2 regions of the Stenotrophomonas sp. 28608_Sma genome follow, and region 1 is predicted to be linked to the other one. Evidence: predicted binding sites of a transcription regulator. Region 1 holds the regulator's gene; the other holds the start of a gene.

Evidence for each region. The regulator HrcA, encoded in region 1, represses chaperone genes, less so after heat shock. The targets are predictions, from matches to a motif close to TTNGCACTCNNNNNNNNNGAGTGCNAA.
Region 2: ACZLHH_RS21325 (co-chaperone GroES) is a predicted target of HrcA. The motif match lies at 3,593-3,619, and genes of this name have one in related genera.

The regions. Positions count from the first base shown of each region.
Region 1 is NZ_CM151308.1:1,963,448-1,975,747, reverse strand. It holds gene ACZLHH_RS09305 (prephenate dehydrogenase) at 1-678, opposite strand, end outside; gene pdxY (pyridoxal kinase) at 675-1,583, opposite strand; gene ACZLHH_RS09295 (MFS transporter) at 2,318-3,517, opposite strand; gene ACZLHH_RS09290 (AraC family transcriptional regulator) at 3,590-4,387, shown strand; gene dnaJ (molecular chaperone DnaJ) at 4,488-5,612, opposite strand; gene dnaK (molecular chaperone DnaK) at 5,767-7,689, opposite strand; gene grpE (nucleotide exchange factor GrpE) at 7,872-8,387, opposite strand; gene hrcA (heat-inducible transcriptional repressor HrcA) at 8,451-9,515, opposite strand; gene recN (DNA repair protein RecN) at 9,631-11,292, shown strand; gene ACZLHH_RS09260 (LysR family transcriptional regulator) at 11,414-12,300, opposite strand, start outside.
Region 2 is NZ_CM151308.1:4,513,276-4,525,575, forward strand. It holds gene ACZLHH_RS21310 (glutathione S-transferase family protein) at 1-268, opposite strand, end outside; gene ACZLHH_RS21315 (LysR substrate-binding domain-containing protein) at 515-1,438, shown strand; gene groL (chaperonin GroEL) at 1,528-3,177, opposite strand; gene ACZLHH_RS21325 (co-chaperone GroES) at 3,259-3,546, opposite strand; gene ACZLHH_RS21330 (endonuclease) at 3,904-5,694, shown strand; gene cutA (divalent-cation tolerance protein CutA) at 5,763-6,101, shown strand; gene ACZLHH_RS21340 (protein-disulfide reductase DsbD domain-containing protein) at 6,098-8,479, shown strand; gene ACZLHH_RS21345 (TlpA family protein disulfide reductase) at 8,476-9,039, shown strand; gene ACZLHH_RS21350 (PepSY domain-containing protein) at 9,686-12,208, shown strand; gene ACZLHH_RS21355 (methyl-accepting chemotaxis protein) at 12,255-12,300, opposite strand, start outside.

The DNA of each region.
Region 1 (12,300 bases):
GTCTTCGTAGATCGCCGGGTTGAGCGACAGGATGCGCGAGATGATCGCCGTGTCCAGCTCGAACGATGCCGAACGGTACGGCATCATCGCGGCCAGATCGCCCAGCTGCGGCTGGTACTGGCGCAGCACGCCGGCCTGGGCCAAGTGGGTGGCATGCACCATCGCCTGCACCAGCGCCATCATCTGGTCGTGGTGCTGCGGCGTGGCCCGCACGCACTCGGCCTGCAGCGCAGCGCACAGCGTATCGACCCATGGCTGCCAGTGCTGCAGCCGCGCTTCGCAGACCACCATCACCCGGCCCTTCAGGGTCGGCGCCTTGGGTGGCGCGGTCATCGGGTGCAGGCCGACCACTTCGGCTTGAGAGGCCAGCATCGCCTGCACCGGCGCTTCCTTCACCGAGGTCACGTCCAGCCATAGCCGGTCCTGCTCACGGCCGGCCGACTGCCGCACGTACTCGGCAATCAGAGCCGGCGTATGCCGGATCGGTGCCGAGAACACCAGCACGTCGGCCTGCGCCAGCAGCTGTTCCGGCGTATGCGAGTCCGGATCGGCCGGATCGTGGCCGATCACCTGCAGCTGCATGTGCTGCTGGAAGAAGCGGCTCAGCCAGCGCCCATAGGCGCCGGCACTGCCGACGATGCCGACCGTGCGCGGCGTGCGTTCGAGCAGACCGCTCATGCCACGCGTTCGGCACGGAAGCGCGTGCCTTCGGCCAGTGCGGCAGGCGCCGCCGCGATCACGTCGAACTCTTCGAAGCCATTGTCCAGAGTCGCCTCCAGCGCCGCGTGGGTACCGGCAATCGCACGCGAAATCGCCTGCTGCATCGATTCACCTCGCAACAGGAACGACACCACCAGCGACATCAGCACGTCACCGGTGCCGGCCACGTCCACCGGCAGCAGCGGCGAAGTCCAGCGCCAGGTTTCCTCGCGACCGACCGCCAGGGTCACCAGCTCACCCGGGTTACCGCCCACGCTGTGCGCGATCACCCAGTGCGGGCCACGGTCAAGCAGCGTACGCGCGGCGGCGATGGCATCAGCCTCGGCCAGTGCCGGCATACCGGTCAGACGATTCAGTTCGAAGGCGTTCGGGGTCACCAGCCAGGCATGCGGCAGCAATCGCTCGGCGAAGATCGCTTCCAGGCCCGGTTCCACGTAGGGGCCGGTGTGGGTGTCACCAATCACCGGATCCAGGCAGTAACGCAGCTGCGGACAGGCCGGCAGGATGTTGTCCAGCCAGTCGGCGAAGGCGGCACCGTTGGCGGTGCTGCCGAAGTAGCCGGAAACCAGCATTTTCGCCCGCTGCGGCAGGCCGCGCTCGTGGGTGCCCAGCAGCAGGTCGGCGAACCAGTCGGCGGGCAGCACCCGACCGCGCGTGGTGTCGTAGAACGGCGCATTGCTCAGCAACACGGTCGGAATTTCCGCGACGCGCACACCGAGCGCACGCATCGGCGGTACGGCGGCGCTGTTGCCGGCGTGGCCGTAGACAAGTTGCGACTGGACCGAGATGACATCGATCGGCGACGGACCATCCGGCCGCTGGCGGCGGCCGTGGACCAGGTGGTTATCAAGGGATTCGCTCATGCCCGCATTCTACGCCCAAGGGAGTTTTCGGCAGGGCTTGCAGCCCTGCACCTGCTCAATGCAACGGCAACCGCAACGGCCGAAGCCAAAGCGGCATTCCGTGGGGTGGCGGGGCGGTGTCGGAGTGTGGGGATGCCGCAAGTACGTCCTTGTAGGCTTGGCAGCGGCATCCATGCCGCTGACACCCCGCACTCCGACACCGCCCCACCTTCGACAGGTTCACGCGGCTGTTGCTAACTGCGGCTGTTGTTCCGCGCGGCTGTTGGTAGGTGTCGACCTTGGTCGACACATCTGTCAGAGATCGAACGAATTCATCCGTGTCGACCAAGGTCGACACCTACCAGGGCCGGACGCTGTTCCGACAGATCGCGGAAAACTGTCGAAGGCGGGGTGGGTCCGGTTGAGGGGGCGTGAGCCGCATGGGCCCGAGGCATGCCTCGGGCGGGTTGGGCAGGACGCCCAACCCCGGTCTTGCCGTGTGCGCAGGACTGCGCACACGAGCAAGCGGCGACCGAGCTTACATGGGTGAGGGCGCTTTGCTTGCGAAGCATTGCTTCGCAAGCGCCCGAACGCACAGCCGCCAGCGGCTGGGCCGGGCCCCGGAGGGGGACTTGCAGCGTCCCCCTCAACCGGACCCACCCCGCCAACCACGGATAGCCCGCTTCTGCTGTTGATGTTGACGTTGCCTTGGCTTCAGCAGGTGCAGGGCTGCAAGCCCTGCAAACCCCACCCCCTCAGTGAGCAGCAGGCCGCGACGGTGGCAGCCACGCCGCCACGATACCCAACAGCGGCAGGAACGCGGTCAACTGGTAGACGTACTCGATGCTGGTCTTGTCCGCCAGCAGGCCGAGCACGGCAGCACCCAGCCCGCCCATGCCGAAGGCGAAGCCGAAGAACAGGCCGGACACCATGCCGATGCGGTGCGGCATCATCTCCTGCGCGTACACCACGATCGCCGAGAACGCCGACGACAGCACGAAGCCGATCAGCACCGCCAGCACGGTCGTCCACAGCAGATCGGCATGTGGCAGCATCAGTGCGAACGGCGCCACGCCCAGGATCGAGGTCCAGATGATCGGCTTGCGGCCGATGCGGTCACCCAGCGGGCCACCAAGGAAGCCGCCGGCGGCGGACGCCACCAGGAACGCGAACAGATGCAGCTGGGCCTGCGCCACCGGAATGCCGAAGTGATGGATCAGGTAGAAGGTGAAGTAGCTGCCGATGCTGGCCATGTAGAAGTACTTGCTGAAGATCAGCACCAGCAGGATCGCCAGCACCTTGGCCACGGTGCGAGACGGATGCCGCGGCGCCATCGCAGCCGTGCTGACCGGTCGAGGCGTACCCAGATGCAACGCGTACCAGCGGCCGACATAGGTCAGCAATGCGATGCCGATCAGGGCAGCACCGGCAAACCACGATGCGGCGTGCTGGCCATACGGCACGATCACTGCGGCGGCGATCAACGGGCCAAGCGCTGTTCCGAAATTGCCACCCACCTGGAACACCGACTGCGCGAAGCCGTGACGGCCGCCCGAGGCCAGTCGCGCGATGCGCGAGGCTTCCGGATGGAAGATGGCCGAGCCAATGCCGACCATCGCCGCAGCCATCAGCACCACCGCGTAGTTCGGTGCGAAGCCGAGCAGCAGCATGCCGCACAGGGTCGAGGCCATGCCGATCGGCAGCGAGTACGGTGCAGGGCGACGGTCGGTGGCCATGCCGATCAACGGCTGGAAGATCGAGGCGGTAAGCTGGTAGGTCAGCGTGATCAGACCGATCTGGGTGAAGCTGAGATTGAAGCCGCCCTTGATCACCGGATAGATGGCCAGGATCAGCGACTGCATCATGTCGTTGACGACATGCGAGGTGGAAATGGCTGCCAGCACGCCGGGGGCCACCGGGCGTGAGGTCGTTGCGGGAGAAGCCAGGGTCGACATGGACACAGTCAGGTTGGGGGCGAGCCACGCATGCTACGGTGGCCTCCCCCTCCCTTCTGCCGCGTTCGGGTCATGGCATATCGCAAAAAGGACACTCCCTGCCCGGTCCGCGAGACTGCACCGTGGAACGAGGTTCCGGTACACCGCCCGGTGACCTGCCGCGCCCGCCACTACAAACCCGGCACCCACATCGCGCCCCACCGGCATCGCCGTCACCAGCTGGTGTTCGCCATGTCCGGACTGATGGTGGTGCGTGCGGACGGCGGCCGCTGGGTGGTGCCCTCGACCCGCGCGATCTGGGTGCCGGCCGGCATGGCCCATGCGGTGGACTGCATCGCTGAGGTGCATATGCGCAGCCTGTACGTGGAACCGGATTTCGCGCCGCAGCTGCCGGACGAGGCGTTCGCGGTACAGGTAGCGCCGCTGCTGCGCGAGCTGCTGCTCGCCGCCAGCCTGATCGAGACCGCGCATGTGGATGACAGCCGCGACGGCCGCGTGGTGCGCCTGCTGCTGGACGAGCTGCACCGCATGGACGTGCTGCCGCTACACCTGCCCTCGCCCTCCGACCCGCGCCTGCAGCGGATCTGCCAGCACATCCAGAAACATCCCGGCGACGACGCCACCCTGCAGGACTGGGCGCAGGCGCTGCAGGTGGACGTGAAAACCATCCAGCGTCATTTCGCCAGTGAACTGGGCATGACCTTCGGGCAGTGGCGGCAGCAGGCGCGGCTGCTGGCCGCCCTGGAGCGACTGGCGGTCGGCGACAAGGTCATCGATGTCGCGCTGGCGATGGGTTACGACAGCCCCAGCGCGTTCACCAGCATGTTCAAGCGGCAGCTGGGGCAGACGCCGGCGGCCTTCTTCCGATGATCCTTTGAACGGCATCCACGCATGGCGTGGATCTACTACACCACAAACGACAACGCCGGGCATGGCCCGGCGCTACCGTTCTACGCTTCCATGGAAAAACTCAGGACGTCATCCGGTCCCAGAAGCCCTTCACGCCATCCATGAAGGTGGCCGACTTCGGCGAATGCTTGCGCGCTTCCTCGCCGACGAAGGTGGCTTCGAACTGTTCCAGCAGCTTGCGCTGCTCAGGGGTGAGGTTAACCGGAGTCTCCACCACCACGCGGCAGTACAGGTCGCCCTCGCTGCGGCTGCGCACCGAACGCACGCCCTTGCCGCGCAGGCGGAACAGCTTGCCGGTCTGGGTCTCGGCCGGAATGCGGATCTCCGCTTCGCCGCCCAGGGTGGCCACGCGCACGGTGTCACCCAGTGCCGCCTGCGAGATGCGGATCGGCACTTCGCAGTGCAGATCGTCGCCATCGCGCTGGAAGATCGCATGCTCGCGCACGCGCACTTCCACGTACAGGTCGCCCGGCGGCGTACCGGCCGGACCGGCCTCGCCTTCGCCCTGCAGGCGGATGCGGTCGCCGGTATCGACGCCCGCCGGCACCTTCACCGACAGCACCTTGTCTTCCTCGACACGGCCATTGCCGTGGCAGGTCTTGCAGGGCTTGGCGATAATCTGGCCGCGGCCGCCGCAGTTGTGGCAGGCCTGCTGCATGGCGAAGATGCCGCGCTGGATGCGCACCTGGCCGCGGCCATGACACACATTGCAGGTCTCGACCTTGCCGTCTTCGGAGCCGCTGCCATCGCAGTCGCCGCACTCGGCCAGGGTCGGGATCTCGATGCGGCGCTCGACGCCGCGCACGGCCTCTTCCAGGTCCAGCTCCATCACGTAGCCGATGTCGGCGCCACGACGGGCCTGGCGCGGACCACCGCCGCCACCGCCAAAGATGTTGCCGAAGATATCGCCGAAGATATCGTTCATGTCCGGGCCGCCCGGACCGCCACCGCCCATGCCGTGCTCGAACGCGGCGTGGCCATGGCTGTCGTACATGCGGCGCTTGTTGCCGTCGGACAGCACTTCGTAGGCTTCCTTGCACTCCTTGAAGGAGGCTTCGGCCGCCGCATCACCCGGGTTGCGGTCCGGGTGGAACTTCATCGCGCAGCGACGGTACGCCTTCTTCAGCTCGTCGTCGGTGGCGGTGCGGGCAACGCCCAGCACTTCGTAATAATCGCGCTTGCTCATATCGTGAATCGGGTTCCGGAAAGTCGGGATTCGTCAAAGCGGAAGAGCGGAACCAGGTCCGCTCTTGCGTCGGGCGCCCCGACACGCCGGTGGGCGGTCAGGACCCTGATGCGACAACGGGACGCTGATGGCCAGCGTCCCGTGTCGGTCCGGATCAGGACTTCTTGTCGTCCTTGACTTCGGTGAACTCGGCGTCGACCACGTCGTCCTGCGCCTTGCCGGCATTGCCGGCGTCGGCACCCGGGGCACCGCCCTGGTCGGCCGAAGCAGCGGCGAACAGCGACTGGCCAGCTTCTTCCAGTGCCTTCGACTTGGCTTCGATCTGTGCCTTGTCGTCGCCCTTCATCGCGGTTTCCAGGTCAGCCAGCGCCGCCTCGACCTTGCCGATGACATCGCCGCCGACCTTGCTGCCGTGCTCGGTGATGGCGCTGCGGGTGCCGTGGATCAGGGCGTCGGCCTGGTTGCGGGCCTGCACCAGTTCCTGGAACTTCTTGTCTTCTTCGCGGTTGGCTTCCGCGTCGGCGACCATGCGCGCGATCTCTTCCTCGGACAGGCCCGAACCGGCCTTGATCTCGACCTTCTGTTCCTTGTTGGTCTTCTTGTCCTTGGCCGACACGTGCAGGATGCCGTTGGCGTCGATGTCGAAGGACACTTCCACCTGCGGCAGGCCACGCGGGGCCGGCTCGATGCCGGACAGGTCGAACTTGGCCAGCGACTTGTTGAAGCGGGCCTGTTCGCGCTCACCCTGCAGCACGTGCACGGTCACGGCCGACTGGTTGTCCTCGGCGGTGGAGAACACCTGCGAGGCCTTGGTCGGGATGGTGGTGTTCTTCTCGATGATCTTGGTGAACACGCCGCCCATGGTCTCGATGCCCAGCGACAGCGGGGTCACGTCCAGCAGCAGCACGTCCTTGACGTCGCCGCCGAGCACGCCGCCTTGGATCGCCGCACCCAGTGCCACGGCTTCGTCCGGGTTGACGTCCTTGCGCGGTTCCTTGCCGAAGAACTCGGTCACCGCCTGCTGCACCTTCGGCATGCGGGTCTGACCACCGACCAGGATCACTTCGCTGATGTCGCTCGAACGCAGGCCGGCATCGTTCAGGGCGACGCGGCACGGCTCGATCGACTTCTTGATCAGGTCGTCCACCAGGGCTTCCAGCTTGGCGCGGGTCAGCTTGATGTTCAGGTGCTTCGGACCCGACGCGTCAGCGGTGACGTACGGCAGGTTCACTTCGGTCTGCTGGGCGCTGGACAGCTCGATCTTGGCGCGCTCGGCAGCATCCTTCAGGCGCTGCAGGGCCAGCGGATCCTTGCGCAGGTCGATGCCCTGGTCCTTGTTGAACTCTTCAACCAGGTACTCGATGACGCGGTTGTCGAAGTCTTCGCCACCCAGGAAGGTGTCGCCGTTGGTGGCCAGCACTTCGAACTGCTTTTCACCGTCGACGTTGGCGATCTCGATCACCGAGACGTCGAAGGTGCCGCCGCCCAAGTCGTACACCACGATCTTGCGATCCTTGTTGTCGCCCTTGTCCAGGCCATACGCCAGCGCGGCCGCCGTCGGCTCGTTGATGATGCGCTTGACGTCCAGCCCGGCGATGCGGCCGGCGTCCTTGGTTGCCTGGCGCTGGCTGTCGTTGAAGTAGGCCGGCACGGTGATGACCGCTTCGGTGACCTTCTCACCGAGGAAGTCCTCGGCGGTCTTCTTCATCTTTTCCAGCACCTTGGCCGAGATTTCCTGCGGAGCCATCTTCTTGCCGTCGCTGGTGGCCACCCAGGCGTCGCCATTGTCATGGGCCAGGATGCTGTACGGGACGTGCGCGATGTCCTTCTGCACTTCGGCGTCGGTGAACTTGCGGCCGATCAGGCGCTTCACCGCGTAGAAGGTGTTCTTCGGGTTGGTCACGGCCTGGCGCTTGGCCGAGGCACCGACCAGGACTTCGCCGTCCTTGGTGTAGGCGACGATCGACGGGGTGGTGCGATCGCCTTCCGAATTCTCGATGACGCGGGCCTTGCCGCCGTCCATGATCGCCACGCACGAGTTGGTGGTGCCGAGGTCGATACCAATGATCTTGCCCATGGGGGAGACTCCTGAGGATGCTTGTTGGTGTCAGTCCGGCCGTTCGACCGGTGGATGAATACGATGTGGGGGAGGCTCGTGGAACATTCAAGCCGTCTCCCGAACGCTGTGTTCAGCGCCTGGAAAACCTTGCCAGGCATGGCCTGGCACAACCGGGACCGGGCAAAGCCCGGCCCGGCCGATCAATCGGCGGCCACCACCACCAGCGCCGGCCGCAGCAGGCGCTCGTTGAGCAGGTAGCCCTTCTGGAACACGGTCACCACGCTGCCCGGGGCGGCGCCCGGCGTCGGCACCTGGCTGATAGCCTGGTGGTGTTCCGGGTTGAACGGCTGGCCGATCGGGTCCAGCAGGACCAGTCCGTTGTCGGCGGCCACCTTCAGCAGCTGCTTGTAGGTCAGCTCCAGGCCTTCGCGCAGCGGGTGCGGGTCGTCGCCGGCGGCCTTCAGGCCGGCATCCAGGCTGTCGAACACGGGGAGCAGATCGCCCAGCAGCTTCTCGTTGGCGAACTTGCGGGCCTGTTCGATGTCACGGGCAACGCGCTTGCGCTGGTTCTCCAGGTCGGCGCGCTCACGCAGGGCATCGGCCTTGACCTGTTCGATTTCGGCGCGCAGGCGCTCCACTTCGTCGTTGACGCCGGCGGCGGCGGCCGCATCGGCGGCAGTCTGCTGGGATTCGATATCTGGATGTTCGTGGTTCATGTCTGGGTCCCTGGCGGTCAATCTCCGCCTCCACCCACCCTAGTGTGGGCGGGATGCTGCGTTTCAAGCGTCGGATGTTCCGGGAGTGCGTCCGGCCGGTGAAAAGGCCGCGCCGAGCACATCGGCAGTGGCCTGGACCAGCGGAATCATGCGGTCGTAGGCCATCCGCTTGGGGCCGATCACGCCCAGCACGCCCAGTACCTGGCCATTGGCGGTGTACGGGGCGGTGACCAGCGAGACCCCCTGCAACGGCATCATCCCGGTCTCCTCGCCAATGAAGATGCGCACCCCCGGGGCCTGGATGGTCCGCTCCAGCAGCTGCAGGATCTCGCGTTTGCTGGAGAACAGCTCGAACAGTTCGCGCAGGCGCTCCAGGTCCGACAGGTCCTGCACCCCCATCAGCCGGGTCTGGCCGGCCACCAGCATGTCGTCGGCGGCCGGCTGCAGGGCCTGCTCGGCCAGTTCGATGCTGTGCGCCAGCAGCTGCTCCAGCTCGGAACGGGCATCGCGCAGCTCCAGCAGCAGGCGGGTGCGGATCTCGGCCATCGGCAGGCCGGCGAAATGGGCATTGAGGTAGTTGGCGACCTGCTCCAGCTGGCCCGGCGCGAACTCCTGGCGGGTCTCGATGACGCGGTTCTGCACCTCGTTGTCGGCAAACACCAGGATCGCCAGCACCCGGCGCCCGTCCAGCGCCACGAAATCGATCTGGCGGAAGGCGAACTGCTCGCGCCGCGGCGCACTGACCACGCCGACGAAGTGGCTCATCGCCGACAGCAGCTCCGAGGCGCTGCCGAGCAGGGCCTGGGTGCTGCCGCCGCTGGCCAGTTCCTGGCGCAACCGGGCCAGCTCGCCCTCGCCCGGCGGCTGCATCTGCAGCAGGCTGTCGACGAACACCCGATAGCCATGCGCGGTCGGGATGCGCCCGGCCGAGGTGTGTGGCGAGGCCAGCAGCCCCAGGTCTTCCAGGTCGCCAAGGATGTTGCGGATGGTGGCCGGGCTGACCTCCAGGCCAGCCACGCGCGCCAGCGTCTGCGAGCCGACCGGCTCACCGTCCTGGATGTAACGCGCGATCAGCGTGCGCAGCAGATGGCGCGCACGCGGGGCAAGCTGGTCGGGAGAACCGTGCATGGAATCAACCTGTGAGACACGGACACTAGATAATGGCGGCGCATCACCTTGGCAAGTCATTGGACCTCCCTCGCCCGCGTGCTAGCGTTGCGCGGCTGCTGATACCCCCTTACCCATGCTCAGACATCTTTCGATCAAGGATTTTGCCGTCGTCCGCGCCACCGAACTGGAGTTCGGGCCAGGCATGACCGTGGTTTCAGGCGAGACCGGCGCCGGCAAGTCGCTGATGGTCGACGCGCTGGGCTTCCTGTCCGGCCTGCGCGCCGACAGTGGCGTGGTCCGCCATGGCGCCGCGCGCGCCGAGCTTTCCGCCGAATTCGCGCTGGACCAGCTGCAGGCCGCGCGCCAGTGGCTGGCCGACAACGAGCTGGACGACGAGGAACAGTGCCAGCTGCGCCGCGTGATCCGCGCCGATGGCGGTTCGCGGGCGTGGATCAATGGCCGCCCGGTGACCCTGGCCCAGCTGGGCGACCTGGCCTCGCTGCTGGTGGAGATCCACGGCCAGCACGAACAGCAGGCCCTGCTGACGCGCCCGTCGCAGCTGGCCCTGCTGGATGCCTATGCCGGCAACGAGAACGAGCGCCGCCAGGTGCGCCGCGCCGCCGCGGCCTGGCAGGCTCTGGTCGATGAATCGCTGGCGCTGTCGCAACAGGGCGACGTCAGTGACCGGATCGGCTTCCTGGAGCACCAGCTGCGCGAACTGGACCGCGAAGATCTGGAACCGGAGTCGATCGTCGCACTCGGTGCCAGCCACCGCCGCCAGGCCCACGCCAGCGCCCTGCTGAGCGCCTGCCAGGCGGCCAGCAACCAGCTCAATGGCGACGACGGCAGTTCCGCGCTGGACCTGCTGCAGCAGGTGCGCCACGAGCTGTCGCGCCTGATCGAACACGACCCGCGCCTGGGCGAGGTGGACGGCCTGATCGAGAACGCCTCGATCCAGCTGCACGAAGCCCTGTCGCTGCTGGACCGCGTGCATGACGACCTCGACGCCGACCCGGAGCAGTTCGAGGAGAACGAGCGTCGTCTCGGCCGCCTGCACGACCTGGCCCGCAAGCACCGCGTGCCGATGGACGAGCTGGGCGCGCAGCGCGAGCGCATGCATGCCGAAGTGGAACAGCTGCGCGGCGCCGACGAACGCCTGCAGCGCCTGGCCGGCGAAATCGACAAGGCCGCTGCGGCCTGGCGCGTACAGGCCGAGGTGCTGACCGCCAGCCGTCGCAGCGCCGCTGCCGAACTGTCGGCCACCACCACCGGCATCATCGCCGAGCTCGGCATGGGCGGCGGCCAGTTCCTGATCGAGCTGGAGCCACAGGACGCCGGCAAGCCCGATCCGCAGGGTGCCGAACGCGTGGAATTCCTGGTCGCGGCCAACGCCGGCCAGCCGCCGCGCGCCCTGCGCAAGGTCGCCTCGGGCGGTGAACTGTCACGTATCTCGCTGGCCATTGAAGTGGCTGCGCTGGACCTGGATGCGGTGCCGACCATGGTGTTCGACGAGGTCGACTCCGGCATCGGCGGTGCAGTGGCTGACATTGTCGGCCAGAAGCTGCGCGCGCTCGGCGAGAAGCGCCAGGTGCTGTGCGTGACCCACCTGCCGCAGGTCGCCTCCAAGGGCCACGCGCATTACCGGGTCAGCAAGGCGCCGGTGGAAGGCATGACCCAGAGCGCGGTGGAAAAGCTGGACAGCAAGGCGCGCGAGGAAGAGCTGGCGCGCATGCTCGGCGGCGTGGAAGTGAGCAAGGAAGCGCGCGCCGCCGCCCGCAAGCTGCTGCAGGTCTGAGGCCTGTTCGCGGTTATCCACGCATGGCGTGGATCTACAACGCGCGAGGTAGTGCCGGCCGCTGGCCGGCAACCCAACACAGGTGAACGAAGATCATGAGGTTGCCGGCCAGCGGTCGGCACTACCCCCGTGGCCGCGCCAGATCCACCGTTTCCACCAGGAAATCGAGGAAGGCGCGCACCCGCAGCGGCAGGTAGCCACCCTGCCCCAGGAACACCGCATGGACCTCTTCCAGGTCACCGGGATTGGCCTCTTCCAGCACCGGCAGCAGGCGTCCGGCGGCGATGTCCTCCTGCACCTGGTAGGTCGCCAGCCGCGCCAGGCCCAACCCGCCCAGCACCAGCTGCCGCAGCGCGTTGCCATTGCTGGCGCGGGCATTGCCACTGGGCAGCACCATCCGCTCGCGTCCGTCCTGCAGCAGCGGCCAGCCCTGCATCGCACGCGCATGGCCGATGTCCAGACGGTTGTGCGACATCAACTCCTCAGCGTTGCGCGGCAGTCCATGCCGCTGCGCGTAGGCTGGCGCGGCCACGATCATCATCCGCGTCGCACCCAGCCGTCGCGCCACCAGGCTGGAACTCTTCAGCGGGCCGGCCCGCACCGCCACGTCGGTGCGCTGCTCAAGCAGGTCGATCACCTCGTCGTTCAAGGTCAGATCCACCCCCACCTGCGGATTGCGCTCCAGGAATGCCGGCAGCAGCGGCAACAGGAAATGCTGGCCGAACGGCACGTTGGAATTGACCCGCAGGCGTCCGCGCGGCTCGGCATGGGCGCTGGCGCAGCGCTCGGCCTCCTCCAGGTCGGCCAGCACGCGCAGGCCGCGCTCGTAGAACGCGCAGCCTTCCGGGGTCAGCTGCAGCTGGCGGGTGGAGCGCTGCAGCAGGCGCGTACCCAGCCGTTGCTCCAGCCGGGCCACCAGCTTGCTGACTGCCGACGGCGTCATGTCCAGGGTGCGGGCGGCGGCAGAGAAGCCACCGGTCTCGATCACCCGCACGAACACTTCCAGTT
Region 2 (12,300 bases), 2.5 Mb from region 1:
GTTCGGAAGGCAGCAACGCATTGCCCTGTTCGGCCAAATACATCAGGATCGCCGCCGACTCGAAGACAACGATGCCGCGCGCGCGATCTTCCAGCACGGGAATGCGGCCATGCGGGTTGAGCCGCAGGAAGTCGGGATGGCGATGTTCACCATCGGCGATGTGGACGTGGTGAAGGTGATAGGGAAGACCCAGTTCTTCCAGTGCGATGGTGGCCTTGAAGCCATTGGGAGAACTGTCGGAGTACAGGTGCAGCGAAGGTTCGTTCATGGGAATCCTGGACGGCAGGGAGCGACGGCATGCATCGGCCGTTGAAGGTGGCCGGGCGATGCGGGAACGGGCGCTGCAGCAGCCGTGCAGGCAGTCTAGGAAAGGCCTGCGTCGCGGGGAAACGATGTCTCCTGCACGGGGAGTTGAGCGGGGCTCAACGTGCGCGACGCGCGCGCGACAGCCTGCAGTGCGGTCGATATGCTGTCGCAGCGCGGCGCGTGCCGACGCGGTTACAGGAGAGTTGAGATGGGTGCGGTGCTGCCGCTGCTGGGCCTGCGGGCCTTCGTTGAAACCGGCCGACATGGCAGCCTGACCGCCGCCGCCGATGCGATGGGGGTGACACCTGGTGCAATCAGCCAGCAGCTTCGACAGCTGCAGGAGCGGCTGGGCGTGAGCCTGTTCGACCGCACCCGGCATGGCGTGGTGCTCAGTGCAGCCGGCGCGCGCGTGTATCCGGAGCTGCTGCAGGCCTTCGATCAGATCGCACAGAGCCTGCAGACACTCGAACGCTGGGAAACACGGTGCACGCTACGCATCAGCGCGGCACCGAGCTTCGCCGCACAGTGGTTGGCGCCGCGACTGGGCGGGTTCAGTGCGTTGCATCCGCAGGTGGACGTGCAGCTGGACTCGAGCGCGGCGTTGGTCGACCTGCGCCGCGAGGGGGTGGACATCGCGATCCGTCATGGACTGGGCCGCTACCCTGGCCTGCATGCCGAGCACCTGATGGCACCGGTACTGCTGCCGGTGGCCAGCCCTGCGCTGCTGGCCAGCGCGCCTGCCGTGGGTACAGTGCAGGATTGCCTGCAGCTGCCGCTGCTGCAGGACGCCGACCGCAGCGACTGGCGGCTGTGGTTCCAGGCACTGGATCTGCCCGTCGATGAACGACTGGAGCGCGGCCCTGCGTTCGATGACGACCTGTTGCTGATCCGCGCGGCGGTGGCCGGGCAAGGCATCGCCCTGGTGCGCGACATCCACGCGGCCGAAGAACTCGCCAATGGCCGGCTGCAGGTGGTGATCGACCAGCCCTGGCCACAGGCCTTCGCCTACTACGCGGTGACGCGTGCGGACGGCGAGGCCAACGCGGCGATACCTGCTTTCATGACCTGGTTGCATGCAGCACTGATGACGCCGCAGGCAGCAGGCACACACACCCTGCAGGACGCAGGATGAGCCGCTCGGAAAGCGATGCCATTGCAGCCGGCCACAAAAAAACCCCGCCTTGCAGCGGGGTTTTTCATTGCGGGGTGAACGCGGGGGACTTAGAAGTCCATGCCGCCCATGCCACCCATGCCGCCCATGCCACCGGCGCCGCCCATGGCCGGCTCGTCCTTCTTCGGAGCTTCGGCAACCATGGCTTCGGTGGTGATCATCAGGCCAGCGATCGAGGCCGCGTTCTGCAGCGCCGAACGGGTCACCTTGGTCGGGTCCAGGATGCCGAACTGCAGCATGTCGCCGAACTCGCCGGTGGCGGCGTTGTAGCCGAAGCTGCCGGTGCCTTCCTTGACCTTGTTGATGATGACCGACGGCTCGTCGCCGGCGTTGGCCACGATTTCGCGCAGCGGGGCTTCCATCGCGCGCAGGGCGATCTGGATGCCGTGGTTCTGGTCTTCGTTGGCGCCCTTCAGGCCGGCCAGCGCGGTGACCGCACGGACCAGGGCAACGCCGCCGCCCGGGACCACGCCTTCTTCAACGGCTGCACGGGTGGCGTGCAGGGCGTCGTCGACGCGATCCTTCTTTTCCTTCATTTCGATTTCGGTCGAAGCGCCGACCTTGATCACGGCAACGCCGCCAGCCAGCTTGGCAACGCGTTCCTGCAGCTTCTCGCGGTCGTAATCCGAGGAGGTGTCCTGGATCTGGGTCTTGATCTGGCCGACGCGTGCGTCGACGGCAGCCTTGTCACCCACGCCATCGATGATGGTGGTGTTTTCCTTGGAGACCTGCACCTTCTTGGCGCGGCCCAGGTCCTTGATGGTGGCCTTTTCCAGCGACAGGCCCACTTCTTCGGAGATCACGGTGCCGCCGGTCAGCACGGCCATGTCTTCCAGCATCGCCTTGCGACGGTCGCCGAAGCCCGGCGCCTTGACGGCCACGACCTTGACGATGCCACGGATGGTGTTGACCACCAGGGTGGCCAGCGCTTCGCCTTCAACTTCTTCGGCAACGATCAGCAGCGGCTTGCCGGCCTTGGCGACGCCTTCCAGCACCGGCAGCAGGTCACGGACATTGGAGATCTTCTTGTCGTGCAGCAGGATGAACGGGTCATCCAGGTCAGCGGTCTGCGACTGCTGGTTGTTGATGAAGTACGGGGACAGGTAGCCGCGGTCGAACTGCATGCCCTTGACCACGTCCAGCTCGTTGTCCAGGCCCGAGCCTTCTTCAACGGTGATCACGCCTTCCTTGCCGACTTCCTTCATCGCGTCAGCGATGATCTGGCCGATCGACTCGTCCGAGTTGGCCGAGATGGTACCGACCTGGGCGATCGCCTTGTCGTCGGCGGTCGGCTTGGAGATGTTCTTCAGCTCGGCAACGGCGGCCACGACGGCCTTGTCGATACCACGCTTCAGGTCCATCGGGTTCATGCCGGCGGCAACAGCCTTGGCGCCTTCGCGGATCAGGGCCTGGGCCAGCACGGTGGCGGTGGTGGTGCCGTCGCCCGCGTCGTCGTTGGTGCGCGAAGCAACTTCCTTCACCATCTGCGCGCCCATGTTCTCGAACTTGTCAGCCAGTTCGATTTCCTTGGCGACGGAAACGCCGTCCTTGGTGATGGTCGGAGCACCGAAGCTCTTTTCCAGCACGACGTTGCGGCCCTTCGGGCCCAGGGTGGCCTTGACGGCATTGGCGAGAACGTTGACGCCGCGCACCATGCGCGAACGGGCGTCTTCACCGAAACGAATATCCTTGGCAGCCATTGCAATTACCTCATTGGTAGCGCCGGACCATGCCCGGCGGCTGGGATTTGGGAATCAGGTTGAAACAGGTCGCGCCGAGGCTCAGCCGATGACGGCGAGCACGTCGTCTTCGCGCAGGACCTTGTACTCGACGCCTTCGCTCTTGTACGAGCTGCCGGCGTACTGGCCGTAGATGACCTTGTCGCCGACCTTCAGCGACGGAGCGCGCACGCTGCCGTTGTCCAGCGGCTTGCCCGGGCCGACGGCCACGACTTCACCCTTGGTGGACTTTTCCTTGGCCGAATCCGGAATGACGATGCCACCGGCGGAGATTTCGTCGGCTTCGATCGGCTTGACCACAACGCGGTCGTGCAGCGGCTTGATGCTCATGAGAGACCTCTTAAGTTATTGATTGGTCTGAAAAAGTCTGGCGATGTTAGCACTCACCCCAGGTGACTGCCAGCATTGCTCGCGAAAAAGCCCGATGAATCGGGAGCAGGACAGAGATGGAGCTGGCCCCGGACCTTTCAAGGCCGCTCGCGGAAAAAATTTCACTGCCCCGGGCCCACTCGATCTGCGCCCATGTGAAGGCCTGGATGCCGGTGCAACGCGGCAACCCTGTCTCTGGAATCCTCGACTTTTGGTGACTCGCGTCGCACTGTCAGATATCTGACGTTCATTTACGACAAAGTGTCACTGGATCGGCCTTAGGCTCGGCCGCGCATTCCCAATCACAAGGAGTAGTCGATGCGATTGCTGTCCCCGCTTGCCGCCGCCTGCCTGCTGGCGCTGGCCGCCGCGCCGGCCCAGGCCGAAGTCTTCATCAACGAACTGCACTACGACGACAGCACCGCCGCCGGTGACGTCGGCGAAGCCATCGAAGTGGTCGCTACCGCGGGCGAGGACCTGTCCGGCTACCGCCTCTATCTCTACAACGGCAGCAATCCTTCAGCCGCCACGGTCTACGCCAACAATCCGGTCCCGGCCGGCACCGCCGCGGGTTGCGGCAGCGCCACCCTGGCCGTGGTCAGCTACCCGACCAACGGCCTGCAGAACGGTCCGAACGACGGCATCGCCCTGGTCGATGCCAGCGGCAAGGTGGTCCAGTTCCTCAGCTACGAGGGCGCCATCACCGCCTCCGGTGGCCCTGCCGCCGGCATGACCAGCCAGAACATTCCGGTGGCCGAGACCAACAGCACGGCCCCGGGCACCTCGCTTCAGCTGACCGGCAGCGGCAGCCAGTACGCCCACTTCACCTGGGCCGAATCGGCCAGGCAGACGTTTGGCAGCTGCAACAACGGCCAGACCTTCAGCGGGGGTGGCACCCCGGGCCCGAACACGCCGCCGTCGGTCTCCACCACCACCCCGGCGCAGGGCAGCAGCACCTTCCCGGCCGCCGCCGACCTGGAAGTGGTGTTCAGCGAGACGGTGAACCTGGCCAGCGGCGCCTTCGCCCTGAGCTGCGGCACCTCCGGCAGCGTGCCGCTGACCTACCCGGCCAGCGGCCGCAGCGTGAAGCTGTCCACCAACACCGCGCTGGTGGCCGGGGAAGCCTGCCGCTTCGACATCCGCGCCGCGCGCATCACCGACCTGCAGGGGGCGCACCCCGCCGCCGACAGCCGCATCGCCTTCACCGTGGCCAGCACCGGCGGCAATCCGGACCCGGGCAACCCGGGCGTGCCGGCCGGTTACTACTCCAAGGTCAATACCAGCAGCCCCAGCCAGCTGCGCTGCTCGCTGCACGCCACCATCAAGGGCCACACCGCCTACCCGTACAGCGGCTCGGGCACCAGCACCTGGACCATCCTGGAAATCGCCGACGAGGATCCGAACAACAGCGGCAGGATCCTGGATGCGTACCGCAACCGCAGCTACGCCAAGGTGACCGACCGCGCCGGCAGCGGCGGCGGCCTGAAGTACAACCGCGAGCACACCTGGCCGAACTCGCTGGGCTTTGCCAGCACCACCGGCGACAAGGGCCTGCCGTACGCGCCGTACACCGACACCCACATGCTGTACCTGACCGACGCGCAGTGGAACGCCGACCGTGGCAACAAGCCGTTCGGCAAGTGCGACGCCAACTGCGGCGAACGCGCCACCGAGGCCAACAACGGCCAGGGCGGCGGCAACGGCGGCTACCCGGGCAACTCCAACTGGGTGCGCACGCCGGACGGCAACACCGGCACCTTCGAGGTGTGGGGCAAGCGCAAGGGCGACATGGCGCGTGCGGTGATGTACATGGCGATCCGCTACGAGGGCGGCAAGGATGCGGCCACCGGCCAGTCCGAGCCGGACCTGGAGCTGACCGACGACCGCAGCAGGATCGTCAAGACCAGCAGTTCGCCGGCCTACATGGGCCTGCTCTCGACGCTGATCGACTGGCACCTGTCCGATCCGCCGGATGATGCCGAGCGTGCCCGCAACGACGTGATCTACAGCTTCCAGGGCAACCGCAACCCGTTCATCGACCACCCCGAGTGGGCGACCCCGGGCCTGTTCACCTCGGCCAAGCCGGCCTCCTGCCAGCTGGCCAACTGACCGCGCAACGCAGCGGTCCGCTGCCGCCGCCGGGCCCTGACCCGGCGGCGGCCCTATACTCGACGGTCATGTCGACCGTCGATCCCGTCCTGCTGCTGTTGACCACCTGCCCGGACCGGGCCAGTGCCGAGCGCATCGCGCACGCGCTGGTCGGCGAGCGCCTGGCCGCGTGCGTGACCCGCCTCGATGGCGCGCAGTCGACCTACCGCTGGCAGGGCGAGGTGACCACCGACGCCGAGCTGCAGCTGCTGGTGAAAACCACCGCGAGTCGCGTCGATGACGCGATTGCCCGGATCGTCGAACTGCATCCGTATGAACTCCCGGAGTGCATTGCGGTCGAAACCCGGGCCGGCCTGCCGGCGTATCTGGACTGGATCCGGGCACAGACCCGGGAGGACACTGATTGAAGACTCTGTTTGCGCGTGGCGCCGCCTTGTGCGCCCTGTTGTGGCTCTCGCTGCCGGCCTTCGCGCTGGATGAGAAGGACCTGCTGCCGGTGGACCAGGCGTTCGCGCTGACCGCCAGCGCCCCCGAACGGGGCCAGGTGCAACTGCAGTTCAAGATCGCACCGGGCTATTACCTGTATCGCCACCGCACCAGCGTCAAGGCCGACCCGGCCTTCAATGCCGGCGCGCTGCAGATGCCCAAGGGCGACAAGCACCACGACGATTTCTTCGGCGAAGTCGAAACCTATCGCGAACGCCTGCAGGCCACCCTGCCCGGCACGCCGACCGACGCCGCCGGCACCATCAGCCTGGAAGTGCGTTACCAGGGCTGCGCCGATGCCGGTGTCTGCTACCCGCCGCAGAAGCGCGTGGTGCAGGTCACCCTGCCGGGCGCCGGTGCGGCGGCCGCGGGGCCTGCCGCGCGTGCCGGTGCCGCAAGCCCGTTCAACAACCCGCTGGCCGGTGCCGGCAACAGCGGTGGCCTGCGCCTGCCGGGCGCGGCCAACAACAGCCAGGCGCTGCCGCTGCCGTCGGAGCAGGCGTTCGGCTTCGACGCCATCGCCAGCGACGGCAATACCCTGCTGCTGCGCTTCAGCCCGGCGCCGGGCTACTACCTGTATCGCGACCGCACTTCGGTGAAGCTGGACGGCAGCACCGGGGTGCTGGCCGACAAGCTGCGCTGGCCTGCCGCACAGTCGCATCGCGACGAACACTTCGGCGATGTCTCGGTGTACTTCAACCAGGTGGAAGTGCCGCTGCCGCTGCGCCGCTCCATCGCCGATGCGGTCGACAGCACTCTGGTGGTGACCTTCCAGGGTTGCCAGACCGATGGCATCTGCTACCCGCCGATGACCCGCCGGGTGAAGCTGTCCATTCCGGCCGGCAAGGTCAGCAGCAGTGCCGACCAGGCGCCACCGCGCAATGAGGTGATCAGCCCGCTGCCCGCTGCCAACGGCGCACCACGCGAAGCCGCCAACGGCGCACCGCTGCGCCTGCTGCCAACCGTGCCCAATACGGATGCAACGACCCCTGCTGCAGGTGACGGCACCGCCAGCAGTGAGTTCGCCGCCGATGCACAGGGTGACAACGCGCTGCGCACGCGACCGCCGGTGACCACGCCGAATCCGGACCGTTCGTTCGTATGGGTCCTGCTGCTGGCGCTGGCCGGTGGCCTGGTACTGAACCTGATGCCCTGCGTGCTGCCGATCCTGTCGCTGAAGGTCCTGAGCCTGGCGCAGAGTGGCGAAAGCCCGCAGCGCGCGCGCAGCCATGCCCTCTGGTACACGCTGGGCGTCTTGGTCGCGTTCGCGGTGATCGGTGCGTTGATGGTTGGCCTGCGCGCGATCGGCAACGCCGTCGGCATCGGCTTCCAGCTGCAGCACCCGGGCGTGGTGGCGGCGCTGGCCTACATCATGTTCGCGGTGGGCCTGAGCCTGTCCGGCGTGTTCACACTGGGCGGCGGCATCGGCAACCTCGGCCAGTCGCTGGCCAGCCGCAGTGGCCCGGCCGGTGATTTCTTCACCGGTGCGCTGGCCTGCGTGGTCGGCAGTGCCTGCGTCGGCCCGTTCATGGGCGGCGCGATTGCCTACGCGTTCATTGCCCCGCCGCTGAAGGCGATGACCGTGTTCCTGTTCCTCGGCCTGGGCCTGGCCCTGCCGTTCCTGCTGATCGGCTTCGTGCCGGCGCTGGCGCGCCGCCTGCCCAAGCCGGGCCCGTGGATGGAAACGCTCAAGCACGTGCTGGCCTTCCCGATGTATGCCACCGTGCTGTGGCTGCTGTGGGTGCTGGGCAAGCAGCGCGGCGTGGACGGCATGGCGCTGGTGCTGGGTGGCCTGCTGCTGCTGGCCTTCGGTCTGTGGCTGTTTGAACGCAACCGCTGGACCGGCTCGCGCGCCGTCACCCTGCTCGGCGTGCTGCTGGCGATCGGTGCACTGGTTCCGGCCTGGGGCGTGACCCAGCTGGCAGCGCCGGCGCGTGCCGCACAGGCGGCCACTGACAACGTGGTCGAATACTCGCCGCAGCTGCTGGATCGCCTGCGCGCCGACAACCGCGTGGTGTTCGTGAACATGACCGCCGACTGGTGCGTGAGCTGCAAGGCCAACGAGCGCGCCGTGCTGTCGCGCCCAGAGTTCAAGGAACTGCTCAAGCGCACCAACGCGGTGTACATGCGCGGTGACTACACCAACGTCGATCCGCAGATCACCACGTTCCTGGAAGAGCACAAGGCCGTGGGCGTGCCGCTGTACGTGGTGTACGGCCCCGGCGCACCGCCGACCGTGCTGCCGACCCTGCTGACCCAGGCGGTGGTCGAGGAAGCGCTGCTGCGCACCGCACGATGAAATGGCAACGGCCAGCGCTGCTGTGGACAGCGGTGCTGGCCGCCGGCCTCGGCCTGTGGGCCGGGCATCGATTGGCTCCCGCGCCGGCTGCGCCTGAGGCCATGCCAGCGGCGCCTGCGGTGGCGGCGGTGGCACCCGCCCTGCAGGTCGGCGACAGCCTGCCCGCGCTGTCGCTGCCCGATCTTGAAGGCCGACCGCTGGACCTGCGCCAGCACGCTACCGGCCGCCCGCTGTTGATCAATGTCTGGGCCAGCTGGTGCGCGCCCTGCGTTGAAGAAATGCCTGAACTGGCGCGCTTTGCCCACACCCAGGGCGATAACGGTGTGCAGGTTCTTGGCCTGGCGCTGGATACGCCGGAAGACGTGCGCGGTTTCCTGCAGCGGGTACCGGTGGATTACCCGATCGTGATCGAGACACCCGGGCCACGCGATGCCAGCGTGCAGCTGGGCAATACGCAGGGCCTGCTGCCCTACAGCGTGCTGTTCGATGCACAGGGCCGGCTGGTGAAGGCGAAGCTGGGGCCGTTTGCCCACGGCGAGATCGACAGCTGGGTGAAGTGAGGGTGTTTTTTGCAGGGCTTGCAGCCCTGCACCCTGCTCAATGCAACGCAACGGCAACAGCCAAAGCCAAAGCGGGCATTCCGTGGGATGGCGGGACGGTATCGGAGTGCGGGGACGCTGCAAGTACATCCCTGTAAGCTTGGCAGCCGCATCCATGCGGCTGACACCCCGCACTCCGACACCGCCCCACCTCTGACAGATCTTCGCGGCTGTTGGTAGGTGTCGACCTTGGTCGACACATCTGTCAGATATCGAATGAAATTCCGGGGTCAGATCCGTTTTCCTGCGGAAAACGGATCTGACCCCAAAAGTATTTCCGACAGATCGCAGGAAACTGTCGAAGGCGGGGTGGGTCCGGTTGAGGGGGCGTGAGCGCCATGGATGGCGCGACCGAGGCTACATGGACGTATTCACGCCGTCCCCCGCAACCGGACCCACCCCGCCTCCTCACAGGAAACCCGCTGTTGCTTCGGCTGTTGCTTCTGAGGTTGCCGGCCAGCGGCCGGCACTACCGCGGGTGCCGGGCGCCGCCCGGCCGATATCCCCTGCTTGACCGCAGCCGGGGCGCCACGGAGAATTCCGCGACTAATTCTCATTTGCTGTTGCGCAGGATGCGGGCGGCAGCCTTCCAGGCCCTCCTCCTTCGATGTTCAAGAACGTCCTGTTCCAACTGCACTGGCTGCTGGGCATCACCGCCGGTGCCGTGCTGGCCGTGATGGGCCTCAGCGGCGCCGTGCTGTCCTTCGAGGATGAACTGCTGCGGGCGGCCAATCCCGGCTTCGCCGAGATCGCCGAGCACCATGCCGACGGCCAGCTTCCGCTTGAACTCAGCGAACTGGTGCCGCTGCTGCAGGCCGGCAGTGATCGCCCCCTGCAACGCCTGCGCGTGGATGCCACCGGGCAACGGCCCTCGGTGGCGCGCTTCGCTGGCGGCAAGGAACACTGGGTCTACTTCGATCCGTACACCGGCGAGCGCTTCAGCGCCCTGCGCGGGCAGGCGTTCTTCGATTTCGTCGAGGATCTGCATCGCCACCTCGCCGCCGGCGAGCGCGGCAAATGGATCACCGGCAGTTGTGCCATCGCGCTGCTGTTCTTCACCCTGTCCGGGCTCTACCTGCGCTGGCCGCGGCGCTGGTGGCACTGGCGCAGCTGGCTGGCGGTGGAATGGAAACGCAGCGGCCGTGGCTTCCTGTGGAGCCTGCACTCGGTGGTCGGCACCTGGGTGCTGCTGATCTACCTGATGAGTGCGCTGACCGGCCTGTGGTGGTCCTTCGACTGGTATCGCAGTGCCGCCAACACCCTGCTGGGCGTCGCACCGGCCGCCAGGCACAAGGTCGCCACCGACGACGCCCTGAACCTGGAACGCATCGAAGCCACGCTGTACGCACTGCCCGGCGTGCGCACCGGCTACATCGACCTGCGCCTGCCGGAGAAGCCGGGGCAGGCACTGAACGTGCGGGTGATGGCCGGTGATCCGTCGCAGCGCGGCGGCCAGCATGACCGCGCGCATGATCTGCTGCAGCTGGACCCAGGCACGGGGGGCACGCTCGATGCCCGCCCCTATGCGCGCCAGGGCGCCGGCGCGCAGCTGGCCACCAGCGTGTTCGCGCTGCACTCGGGCAGCTACTTCGGCGTGCCCGGGCGTGTCGTGGTGATGCTCAGCAGCCTGGGCATGAGCCTGTTCTTCATCACCGGCTGGATGCTCTACCTGGACCGCCGCCGCAGCCAGCGCGCCGCGCGTGACCTGCGCCAGTCGCTGCCAGCAACGCCTGCCGATGGCGGTGGTACGCCGTGGCTGGTGGTGCATGCCAGCCAGAGTGGACTGGGAGAACAACTGGCATGGCGCGCCGCCGCGCAGCTGCAGGCGTCCGGTCATGCGGTGCAGGTGCTGCCACTGGCCCGCGTCGATGCCGCGCAGCTGGCACGCACCGCGCAGGTGCTGTGGGTACTGAGCACCTTCGGCGACGGCGAGCCACCGGATGCGGCGCGAGGCGCTGCACGACGGCTGATGGCACAGACACTCGACCTGTCAGGCCTGCAGTTTGGACTGCTGGCGCTGGGTGACCGACAGTACCCGCACTACTGCGGCTTCGGTCGCCAGGTTGATGGCTGGCTGCTCGGCAACGGCGCGCGCCCGTTGTTCGACCGCATCGAAGTCGATGCCGCCTCGGTAGCGGCCTTGCGCCAATGGCAGCTGCAGCTGGGCGCGCTGACCGGCATCGTCACCGATGACAGCGTGCTGCCGGCGGCCACGCAGATGCATGAGTGGCGGCTGCTCGGCCGCGACCGGCTCAATCCGGGCAGCATCGGTGGTGCCATCTGGCGCATCCGTCTTGCGCCACCGGCCGACGTGCAGTGGCAGGCGGGCGACATCCTGCATATCGCGCCCCGGCACAACGCACGGCACGCCAGCGCCGTGTTGAAGGCACAGGGGTTGGATCCGCTGCAGCCGCTGCTGGTGGACGGCCACCCACGCACCCTGCTGGCGCTGGCCAGTGAACGCGAGCTGCCCGAGGCCGACGCCGCGCTGGCAGTGCAGGATGCCTGCCTGTGGCTGTCCGGATTGCCAACGCTGCCCGGACGCGAATACTCCATCGCCTCCTCCACGAGTGATGAAGTGGTGGAACTGGTAGTGCGCCTGGTGCATGACCTGTCGGGTCAAGCCGGGCTGGGCTCGGGCTGGCTTGCGCTGCATGCCCCGGTCGGTGCCAGCATCGTGGCCCGTGTGCATCGCAACCCCGGTTTCCATCGCATTGGCGGTGCGCCGATGGTGCTGATCGGCAACGGCACCGGCATCGCGGGTCTGCGCAGCCTGTTGCGCGAAGCTGCCCATGCAGGCGAGCACGGGCACTGGCTGCTGTTCGGTGAGCGCCAGCGCGCGCACGACTTCCTGTTCGCCGACGAGATCGAAGCGTGGCAGGCCGATGGCCATCTCGCGCGGGTGGACCTGGCGTTCTCGCGCGATGGGGAAGGTGGTTACGTGCAGGATTGCCTGCATGCCGCCACCGATGCGCTGCGCGAATGGATGCAGCGTGGTGCGGTGATTCATGTCTGCGGCTCGCTGCAGGGCATGGCCGAAGGCGTGGACCAGGTGCTGCGCGCTGCGCTGGGCGATGAGGTTGTGGAAACGCTGCTGGAGACCGGGCGCTACCGGCGCGACGTGTACTGAGCCACAAGGGGAGTGCCGGCCAGCGGCCGGCACTACCGGAGCGGGATCAGGCCACAGCGCGCGCCTGTGGCATCGACTGCAGACGGAACGCG